DNA from 2 places in the Schnuerera sp. genome. Region 1 is predicted to be linked to the other one. Evidence: riboswitches for the same ligand, from Rfam matches in the RefSeq annotation. Region 1 holds a riboswitch; the other holds the start of a gene.
The links. Region 1 has a riboswitch for S-adenosylmethionine ahead of VK998_RS11430 (methionine ABC transporter ATP-binding protein). Riboswitches for the same ligand answer to the same signal wherever they lie in the genome.
Positions count from the first base shown of each region.

Region 1 (5,928 bases):
TTTAAAGGTCTTTGTATCCTTTTAAAGGTAACATAACCATAACAAAATGTCAATAAAAAATTATATCAGACAGGAGAGAGTGGATTGCGCTCCTGTCTGATATTTCTGATTGACAATGTAATTTTACTGCATACCTCCACCAGTAAGACCAGACTTAACTTGTTGGACATCATTAGAATTAGCAGTTGGTGCTGGAACATAATAACCTTTTTGTTCTGCTATTTGAAATAATTGATATTGAAATTGTTCTGCTTCATCTCTTAACTGTTGCAATGTACTTCTAAGCTGTTGATTAGCACATTCTGTTATAGCTTTAGTATAACTGTCAATACTTGCTTTTGTTGTAGTTATAGCATCATTAACCATATCCTTTTCTTGCATTCCCTTTCCCCTCCTACTTCAATGAATTTATAAAACTTGTAACCGTAGTTTGTGCATCTTGACCAGATTGCTTAAACAATTGTTTAAGCTGTTGATCTTGACATTGATTAGAGTAAAAATCATATTTTGTTACCATATTTTGATGTGCACCTACAATTTCTCTAACATTCTGTAATTCCAATTGATTTATATTTCCCATATTTATAGGATTTTTTAGTGCCATATAACTACTCCTTTCATTTAATTGTTTTGATTTCATTTAATATTTTGCCTTATAACTTCTCTATTTATTCATGGAAAAAAACTCATAAATATTATCTTAAAATGAGGAAATAATATTTTTGAATGGAGGTGAGATGATGAAAAACAAAGTAGTAGTTGAAAACACTTTAACACCATATATTGAACATCTAAAAAGTTTAGGTTACGATGTATATACTCTTTATAAAAATTCTAATTTGGAGAATATTACTTCTGATGAGTATAAAGCAATTATCGTATCTGGACTAGACGTTTTAGGTACAAGTGGAGCTACTCATAGCAAGCCTCCAGTCCCTATTATTGAGGCTAGTAGCCATACTCCAGAAGAAATTCACAGCATTATAGAAAGTAAGTATAAATAGAAATATTAAAATTTTACCTGAAAAGGTATTGACAAATAGTGATTATAGTATTAGAATAGTTTTTAAATACAAATTAAATAATAAGCTCTTATCAAGAGTGGTGGAGGGATCTGGCCCAATGAAACCCAGCAACCTGTATAATCAAGGTGCTAAATCCAGCGGTATTATCTTTGATACCGAGAGATAAGAAAGAGAATAAACCTCTTTCTTGCAAAGAGGTTTTATTATTTTTAACCTCTATAAAATTTAGGGGTTTTTTTTATTAGCTATATTAAAGGGGGATATTTAGTGATTAAAATACAAAATCTATCAAAAAGTTTTAACAATGGAAATAATAAAATATGGGCAGTAAAAGATGTGAACCTTCAAATTAATAAAGGTGAAATTTTTGGAATTATTGGATTAAGTGGTGCTGGAAAATCTACATTAATCCGATGTATAAATAGATTAGAAGAACCTTCTGAAGGAAAGATCTTTATTGAAGGATCAGATATTACATCATTTGATAAAAAACAATTAAGAAATGCTAGAAAAAATATAGGTATGATTTTTCAACATTTCAATTTATTATTTCAAAAAAACGTATATAAAAATATTTCTTTCCCGTTAGAATTAGAAGGTCTTTCAAAAAAAGAGATTGATTCTAGAGTAAATACGCTACTAGAATATGTAGAACTTTCTGATAAGAGAGATGCTTATCCTTCCCAATTAAGTGGAGGGCAAAAACAAAGAGTTGCCATCGCAAGAGCTTTGGCTAACAATCCAAAAATTCTATTAAGCGATGAAGGAACTTCTGCTTTAGATCCAAAAACTACAAAATCTATATTGGATCTCCTTAATAAAATAAGGAAAGAATTCAATCTTACAATAGTCTTGATAACCCATCAAATGGAGGTTGTAAAAGATATTTGTGATAGAGTGGCAATCATAGAAGAAGGTGAAATTATAGAAATGAATAAGGTAGAAGAATTATTTAAGAATCCTAAAACTCACACTGCAAATGCTTTTATTAGTGGTTTGAAATCGGATATTCCAGATGAAAATTTCTCACCCGCTGAATTTGAAGGTACTCTTATTAGACTGAGCTTTTTAGGTAAAAGTGCAAAGAAACCTATAGTATCTCAAATGGTAAAAAAATTTGATATTGATGTAAATATATTATCTGGAAATATTAATGAATTGATAAGTACAAGTGTGGGTCATTTAATCCTTGAGCTTTCTGGACAAAAAGATGAAATAAAAAAAGCAATGGATTATCTAAATAATGAAAATGTAAATGTGGAGGTGATATAAATGGCTGAATTAATTATTCCATCTTTATTAGAAACATTATATATGGTCTTTTTATCTACTTTTTTTTCTTTAGTTATAGGTTTCCCTTTAGGGGTTATCCTTGTCATTACTGAAAAAAATAATATATGGGAAAAACCAGTATTAAATAAAATTTTAAATAGTATTATAAATATTCTACGTTCCTTACCTTTTATAATACTTATGATTATAGTGTTCCCTATATCAAGAATAATTGTAGGTCAATCCATTGGAACTACTGCAACAATCGTTCCTCTTGCTATAGCAGCTGGGCCTTTTGTAGCACGCGTAATTGAATCTTCTTTAAAAGAAGTTGATAAAGGAGTAATTGAATTAAGCCTTTCTATGGGAGCTACTATACCTGAAATTATTTTTAAGGTACTTATTCCTGAAGCTATGCCATCTTTAATCTTAGGTATAACTATGACCATAATTAATCTAATTGGTTATTCAGCCATGGCAGGAGCCATTGGAGGTGGAGGATTAGGAAATGTAGCAATTAGATATGGATTATATGGATATAAATATGATATTATGTGGGTTTCAATTTTTGTAATAGTATTGTTGGTTCAAGGTATACAGTATTTAGGAAATAAATTATCAACAAATATAAATAAAAAATAAGGGGGAATAAAAATTGAAAAAAATTGCATTGATAACTTTAACGATTATTTTGATTTTCTCATCCCTAGTGGGATGTACTAACGAGGAAAGCGCTGATAATTTAATTAAAATAGGAGTATCTCCTAGACCTCATAGGGAATTAATTGAATTCATAGAAGAAGATTTAAAGGAAGAAGGAATTGAATTAGAAATAATTCAATTTGATGATTATGTAAAACCTAACTTGGCTTTAGATGAAAAAGAATTAGATGCAAACTTCTTCCAACATGAACCTTATATGAACAATTTTAGAGAAGAAAGAAACATTGATATAGTTTCTATTGGTGGAGTACATGTAGAACCAATGGGATTATATTCAACAAAATATGGCTCAATTAATGAATTAGAAGATGGTAGTGAAGTCGCTTTTCCAAACGACCCTACCAATGGAGGAAGAGCCTTAATCCTGTTAGAAAAATATGGATTAATTAAATTAGATCCTGAAGCAGGAATATTAGCTACAGAAAATGATATTATTGAAAATCCTAAAAATTTAAAATTCACAGCTTTAGAAGCTGCTTATTTACCAAGAGTATTAAATGAAGTGGATAGTGCTATTATCAATGGGAATTATGCCTTAGAAGCTAGCTTGGTCCCTACAGAAGATGCTTTAATATTAGAAGAAGAAGATTCTCCTTATGCCAATATAATAGCTATAAGAGCCGGGGAAGAAAAAGAAGAAAAATATATTAAACTGATGAAAGTACTACAAAGTGAAAAGGTCAAAAATTTTATTGAAGAAAATTATGGAGGCGGAGTTATACCTGCATTCTAATTAGGGCGGTCATAGACCGCCCATTTATTGTACATTAATTTCCTTTTTAAAGTATAAATTATATATAAACTATAATAGTTTATTGTCAATTAACAAACCTATTCTCTAGTAATATATCCTTTTTCAAAAGCATCTTCTATCATATTTTTAGTAAAATCCCATAATTCATCTGAAGTTTCCTTTAAAGGTGCTATCCTTTTATATATATCATTTTTTGAAACATCAAATTTTTTCCATGTTCCTCCATTAGAGAAATAATTATTAAATAATGGTTGTAACCTATCCATAGAAGCTGCAAATAGGGCTTCTTTAGTTTTCATTTCTTCAAATTCATCCCATAATTTTCTTAATTTTTTTCCTTTTTCTTCTGTTAACATACCAAAAATCTTATCTGCCGCCCTTAATTCCCTTTCCATTTTATCTTTGTTTCCTTCTACATCATAACAAAAAGTATCTCCTGCATATATCTCTACTAAATCATGTACTAAAAGCATTTTTATTACTTTACACAGATCTATATCTTGATTGGAGTATTCTGATAAAACCATTGCCATTACAGAAATATGCCACGAATGCTCTGCATCATTTTCTCTTTTTGAATTATCGATTAAGCTAGTTTGTCTAAGTATAGATTTCATCTTATCCAATTCTACTATAAACTCTATATCCTTTAGTAATCTTTCACTAGTCAAAATATCATCTCCTCCTATTTATTAAAGATATTATTACCATATTAGTTTAACATATTTTCATCAATTGAGTAAATAATAAATAGAGGGAGGGATTTGGATGGAAAACAAAAATTCAAGTTCTAAAGAAAAAGCTACAATTAAATCAAATATAGGATACCAAATGTATAGAGAACCAAAAAATTTAAATACAACAACAGATGCTTTTTATAATGTGAAAAAAAGATTTGCAAATACCAATGTAGCTATTCCTACTCTTGATGCTATTATTGAGGCAAAGGAATGGGTTGATGATATAAATAAAAAGTAGGAGTTTATTTATACTCCTACTTTTTATTATGAAAGGGTCTATTAGTTTTGTTAAATCTATATAAATATTATAGATTCCTAATTTTATTTAATATCATTCTTTGTTCAACTGTTGCAACTAATCTTCTAGTATAAGCTACAGTATCTGGGTTAACACTTATACTATCTATCCCTTCTTGAACTAGAAATTCTGCAAACTCTGGATATTGAGATGGACCTTGACCACATATTGATATTGTCTTACCATATTTATGGGCTGCTTTTATTAGTATGGATATAGCTCTTTTAACTGCTTCATTTCTTTCATCGAAATACCCCATATTGTTTAATATACCTGAGTCTCTATCCGCTCCCATTACCAATTGGGTTAAGTCATTGCTACCAATGCTAAATCCATCTACTAATTGAGCAAATTCTTCTGCTTCAAATACTACCGATGGCACTTCTGCCATAATCCAAATTTTAAAACTTTTGTCTTGAACTAATCCTTCTTCTGCCATTATTTGTTTTACCTTTTTTAATTCCCAAGTGGTTCTTACAAAGGGTAACATAGCCCAAACATTTTCTAAACCAAATTCTTCTCTAACTTTTTTCATAGCTCTACATTCTAGTCTAAAACCTTCTTCATATTCAGGAGATATATATCTCGATACTCCTCTCCATCCTATCATTGGATTTGCTTCTATCGGCTCTACCTCATCCCCGCCTTTAAGACCTCTAAATTCATTGGTTCTAAAATCACTTAGCCTTACAACTATTGGCCGTGGATAGATTTCTTGGGCTACCATTGTAATCCCTTCTGCCATCTTGTCTATTAATAATTGTCCTTGTCCAGTCTTTACTAAATACATCGGATGAGCACCTACTAAATTTGTAAAGATAAATTCAGTTCTCATAAGCCCAATTCCATCGAAAGGTAGGTCCTTATATCTACCTATTATAGAAGGTTCTCCTAGATTCATATATATTTTAGTAGCTGTAATAGGTGCTAATTGATTTAATAAATCTGCATCAATGGTTAATCCTGATGATGCTTTTGAATCTTCTTCTTTTTTATCTTCTTGAAGAACTACCCCTTTGTATACGACTCCTCTTTTTGCATCTACAGTTATTTCCATGCCTTCTTTCAATGCTTCAGTAGCCCCTTTAGCTCCAACTATACATGGAATTCCTAATT
Region 1 covers NZ_DATHXO010000483.1:726-6,653, reverse strand. Annotated here, with positions in the region: gene VK998_RS11445 (spore coat protein) at 124-381, opposite strand; gene VK998_RS11440 (hypothetical protein) at 395-604, opposite strand; gene VK998_RS11435 (YkuS family protein) at 741-1,004, shown strand; SAM riboswitch class I at 1,090-1,194, shown strand; gene VK998_RS11430 (methionine ABC transporter ATP-binding protein) at 1,293-2,297, shown strand; gene VK998_RS11425 (methionine ABC transporter permease) at 2,298-2,939, shown strand; gene VK998_RS11420 (MetQ/NlpA family ABC transporter substrate-binding protein) at 2,953-3,753, shown strand; gene VK998_RS11415 (HD domain-containing protein) at 3,852-4,445, opposite strand; gene VK998_RS11410 (CDIF630_02480 family spore surface protein) at 4,543-4,752, shown strand; partial or broken gene ppsA (phosphoenolpyruvate synthase) at 4,820-5,928, opposite strand, start outside.

Region 2 (3,461 bases), on a different contig from region 1:
CTACCTGTTTCTGTCTTTTTGTAAGATAATTTAAGCTTTTTATTAATAAATCTATTTCTTCCTTATTTATAGCCATGTCAATTGGGTCTTCTTCATCTCCTTCTAATAAATCTATGATTTCTCCTTCTTCTAAAGGCTTATTTAACGAAAGATGTTGCTTTTCCCTATGTTTTTCCAGATAGCAATATTTCAACATAGATTTAACATATCCTAAAAACTTAACTCCCCTATCTGGATCATAATTTTCAATAGCTATAAGAATGGTTTCATAACCTTCTTGAATTAGATCGTCGTATTGATCTATTCTATTGTAATATCTTCTAATAGAGCTTATTATTAAAGGATTAAGTTTTAATAGTAAAGTTTGTTTTGCTTCTTTATCACCTTTTCTGCTCAATAATAACAAGTTTTCTATTTCTTTATACATATTTCTTCCTCCAAATAGAGGAAGGCGCCTTCCATATTTCCTAGGTAAGTTAATATTAGCTTGAAAGTAAAAAAATGAAAATTTCAGACTAAGGTCAATTCACAATAAAAAAATAAGAGTAAAGGATCGATTCTTCCTTCACTCTTATTAATACTTATGATTATGAAAAAGTCTAATGCTGACTAGATTTTAATCCTTCCTTTTTCAATATTTCTGCTTTATCCGTTTTCTCCCATGGTAGGTCTAAATCCTTTCTACCAAAATGACCATAGGCTGCTAAATTCCTATAGATAGGTCTTTTAAGGTCTAAATTTCTTATGATGGCTGCTGGTCTTAGGTCGAAATTTTTTTCTACTAATTTTTCTATTTCTTTATCGGAAATTTTCCCAGTTCCAAAGGTTTCTACGTAGATGGATAGAGGTCTTGCTACTCCTATGGCATAGGCTAGTCCTATTTCACATTTATCTGCTAATTCTGCTGCTACAATATTTTTAGCTACATATCTAGCTGCATAGCTGGCTGAACGATCTACCTTTGTAGGGTCTTTTCCTGAAAATGCTCCTCCTCCATGTCTTCCATAGCCACCATAGGTGTCTACGATTATTTTTCTTCCAGTAAGACCTGCGTCCCCCATAGGCCCACCTACAACAAATCTTCCTGTTGGATTAACATAGTATTTAGTATCACCATCTAGCATATTATGAGGAACTATTTCCATAATTACATTTTCCATAATATCTTTTTTTATAATATCCAGATCTACATCAGAACTATGCTGGGTTGATACTACTATACTTTCTATTCTGATAGGTTTATTGTCCTGATATTCTACAGTAACTTGAGTTTTTCCATCTGGTCTTAAATATTCCAATGTCCCGTTTTTTCTAATATCTGCTAATCTTTTTGCTAGTTTATGGGCTAGAGAAATTGGTAAAGGCATTAATTCTTCAGTTTCATTACAAGCATAACCAAACATCATACCCTGGTCTCCTGCTCCTATCTGGTCTAATTCGTCCTCTCCGTTAGACCTATGTTCCAATGCTTTATCCACCCCTTGCGCTATATCTGGAGATTGTTCATTTATAGATGTGAGTACTCCACATGTAGCTGCATCAAAACCATATTTGGCACGAGTATATCCTATTTCTTCTACAGTATGTCTAACAACTTTAGGTATATCCACATAGCAATCCGTTGTAATTTCTCCTGTTACAAGAACCAGCCCTGTTGTTACTGTAGTTTCACAAGCTACTCTTGCTTCTGGATCCTGAGCTAATATTTCATCTAAAATAGCATCAGAAATAGCATCACATACTTTATCTGGATGACCTTCTGTTACGGATTCAGAAGTGAATAACCATTTTTTCATAAAAAAGACCTCCTTAATTTATATAAAATCTATTTTTCCTTCAAACTAAAAAGACCTCTTCCAAAAGGAAAAGGTAGCTTAAAAGTAACCTCATCTTTCAGAACCCAAATTCTGTGGGATTTAGCACCTTTACATAAATACAGGTTGCCGGGTTTCATCGGGCCCATTCCCTCCACCACTCTTGATAAGGTATCAAGATTTCTATTTAATTATAATACATATTTTAACATAATAATTAGTGTAAGTCAAACTTTTACATTTACTATCCAAAAATTTGATAGCTTATAGTAGATACTATTAATCCAGCTGTTAATACTCCAGAAAGAATTACAATTAATGCGTTTTTATAATCCAGTTTAAGCAAAGTTGCTGCTATACATCCAGTCCAAGCCCCTGTAGTGGGTATTGGAATAGCTACTAAAATAAATAATCCTAATAAACTATATTTTTTTATAGTAGCCCTAGTCCTTTTTAATGTTCTTCTTTTAACCCATCCAATAAATTTAGAAAAAAAATAAGTTTTTTCCATAAATATCATAACTGGGTTTAATGTTTTTAATAGAACTGGAACGATGGCCATATTACCTATAATACTTATAATGGTACTATGAATTGGGCTTAATCCTAAAGAAATTCCAAGAGGAATAGCCCCTCTAAGTTCAGATATAGGCATAGCAGCCATTAGTAAAACTAATATTTCCCTTTTTAATTCTTCAATTACTTCAAACATAACCACGACTCCTTTTGATAAAGTTAAAAGATGATGAACCTACATATTATATTCTATGGATTATATGAAAATCCTTCAACAACTTTCTTATTATAGATATAAAATTCCTATATTTAATAAATTACAGATTGATGTTGTTCTGTATAAAATTCTACAATATAGTGAGAATAAATTAGATATTGCTAGATATTTAATAATAATTCCTTATAAATGCTATTTTTGGCCTGTTTCTATCTCTTGCATTTAAGATACATTTCCCTTATACTATAATAGTGGTCAGCGGGGTGTAGCGCAGTTTGGTAGCGCACGTGGTTTGGGACCATGGGGCCGGGGGTTCGAATCCTCTCACCCCGACCATATATTTAAAAGAAGGATTGAAATTTCAATCCTTCTTTTTTTATTGCCCAAATATACTTGTTAGCCCTTTGTAATACAATTGTAACCATATTGATATATTTAAAGTGTATAATGTTATTATGCAAACCAGTGAAATTTGAATTTATTGTTGAAAGGGGGGCCTTGGGGGTCAAAAGGTAATGTATTAATTTGTAAAAAATAAAGAAGACGTTTACTCATATGTTTAATCAAGGAGAGGTGATTTTATTGAAGAATTCAATTAAAAAAATATTTATATTATTACTTATTGTAACTGCCCTTATTACTTCAACAGCCCCATCCTTAACTGTTGATGCAGTTAATATGCCCTATGTAATTTATGAAACTAAGAATTCAGAGTATCTTGGATCTGGGATTTTATATGAGAATATAAAGAAGTTCACTACTGATGGTTGGTGGCATATCAATGTGGTTAGAGTTGATTTAACTGATGAATATGCTGAAATAGGCGGATTATTTAACAATGAAGGACTGTCCAAAAGAGATAGCGTAAGTAATATGGTAAAGGAGAAAAAAGCTGTAGCAGGAATTAATGGAGA
Region 2 covers NZ_DATHXO010000452.1:212-3,672, reverse strand. Annotated here, with positions in the region: partial or broken gene VK998_RS10630 (sigma-70 family RNA polymerase sigma factor) at 1-427, opposite strand, end outside; gene metK (methionine adenosyltransferase) at 600-1,796, opposite strand; SAM riboswitch class I at 1,884-1,987, opposite strand; gene VK998_RS10620 (COG2426 family protein) at 2,059-2,526, opposite strand; tRNA gene VK998_RS10615 (tRNA-Pro) at 2,807-2,883, shown strand; partial or broken gene VK998_RS10610 (hypothetical protein) at 3,130-3,461, shown strand, end outside.
Region 2: it holds a riboswitch for S-adenosylmethionine, as region 1 does, so the genes downstream of both, metK (methionine adenosyltransferase) here and VK998_RS11430 (methionine ABC transporter ATP-binding protein) in region 1, are expected to answer to the same signal.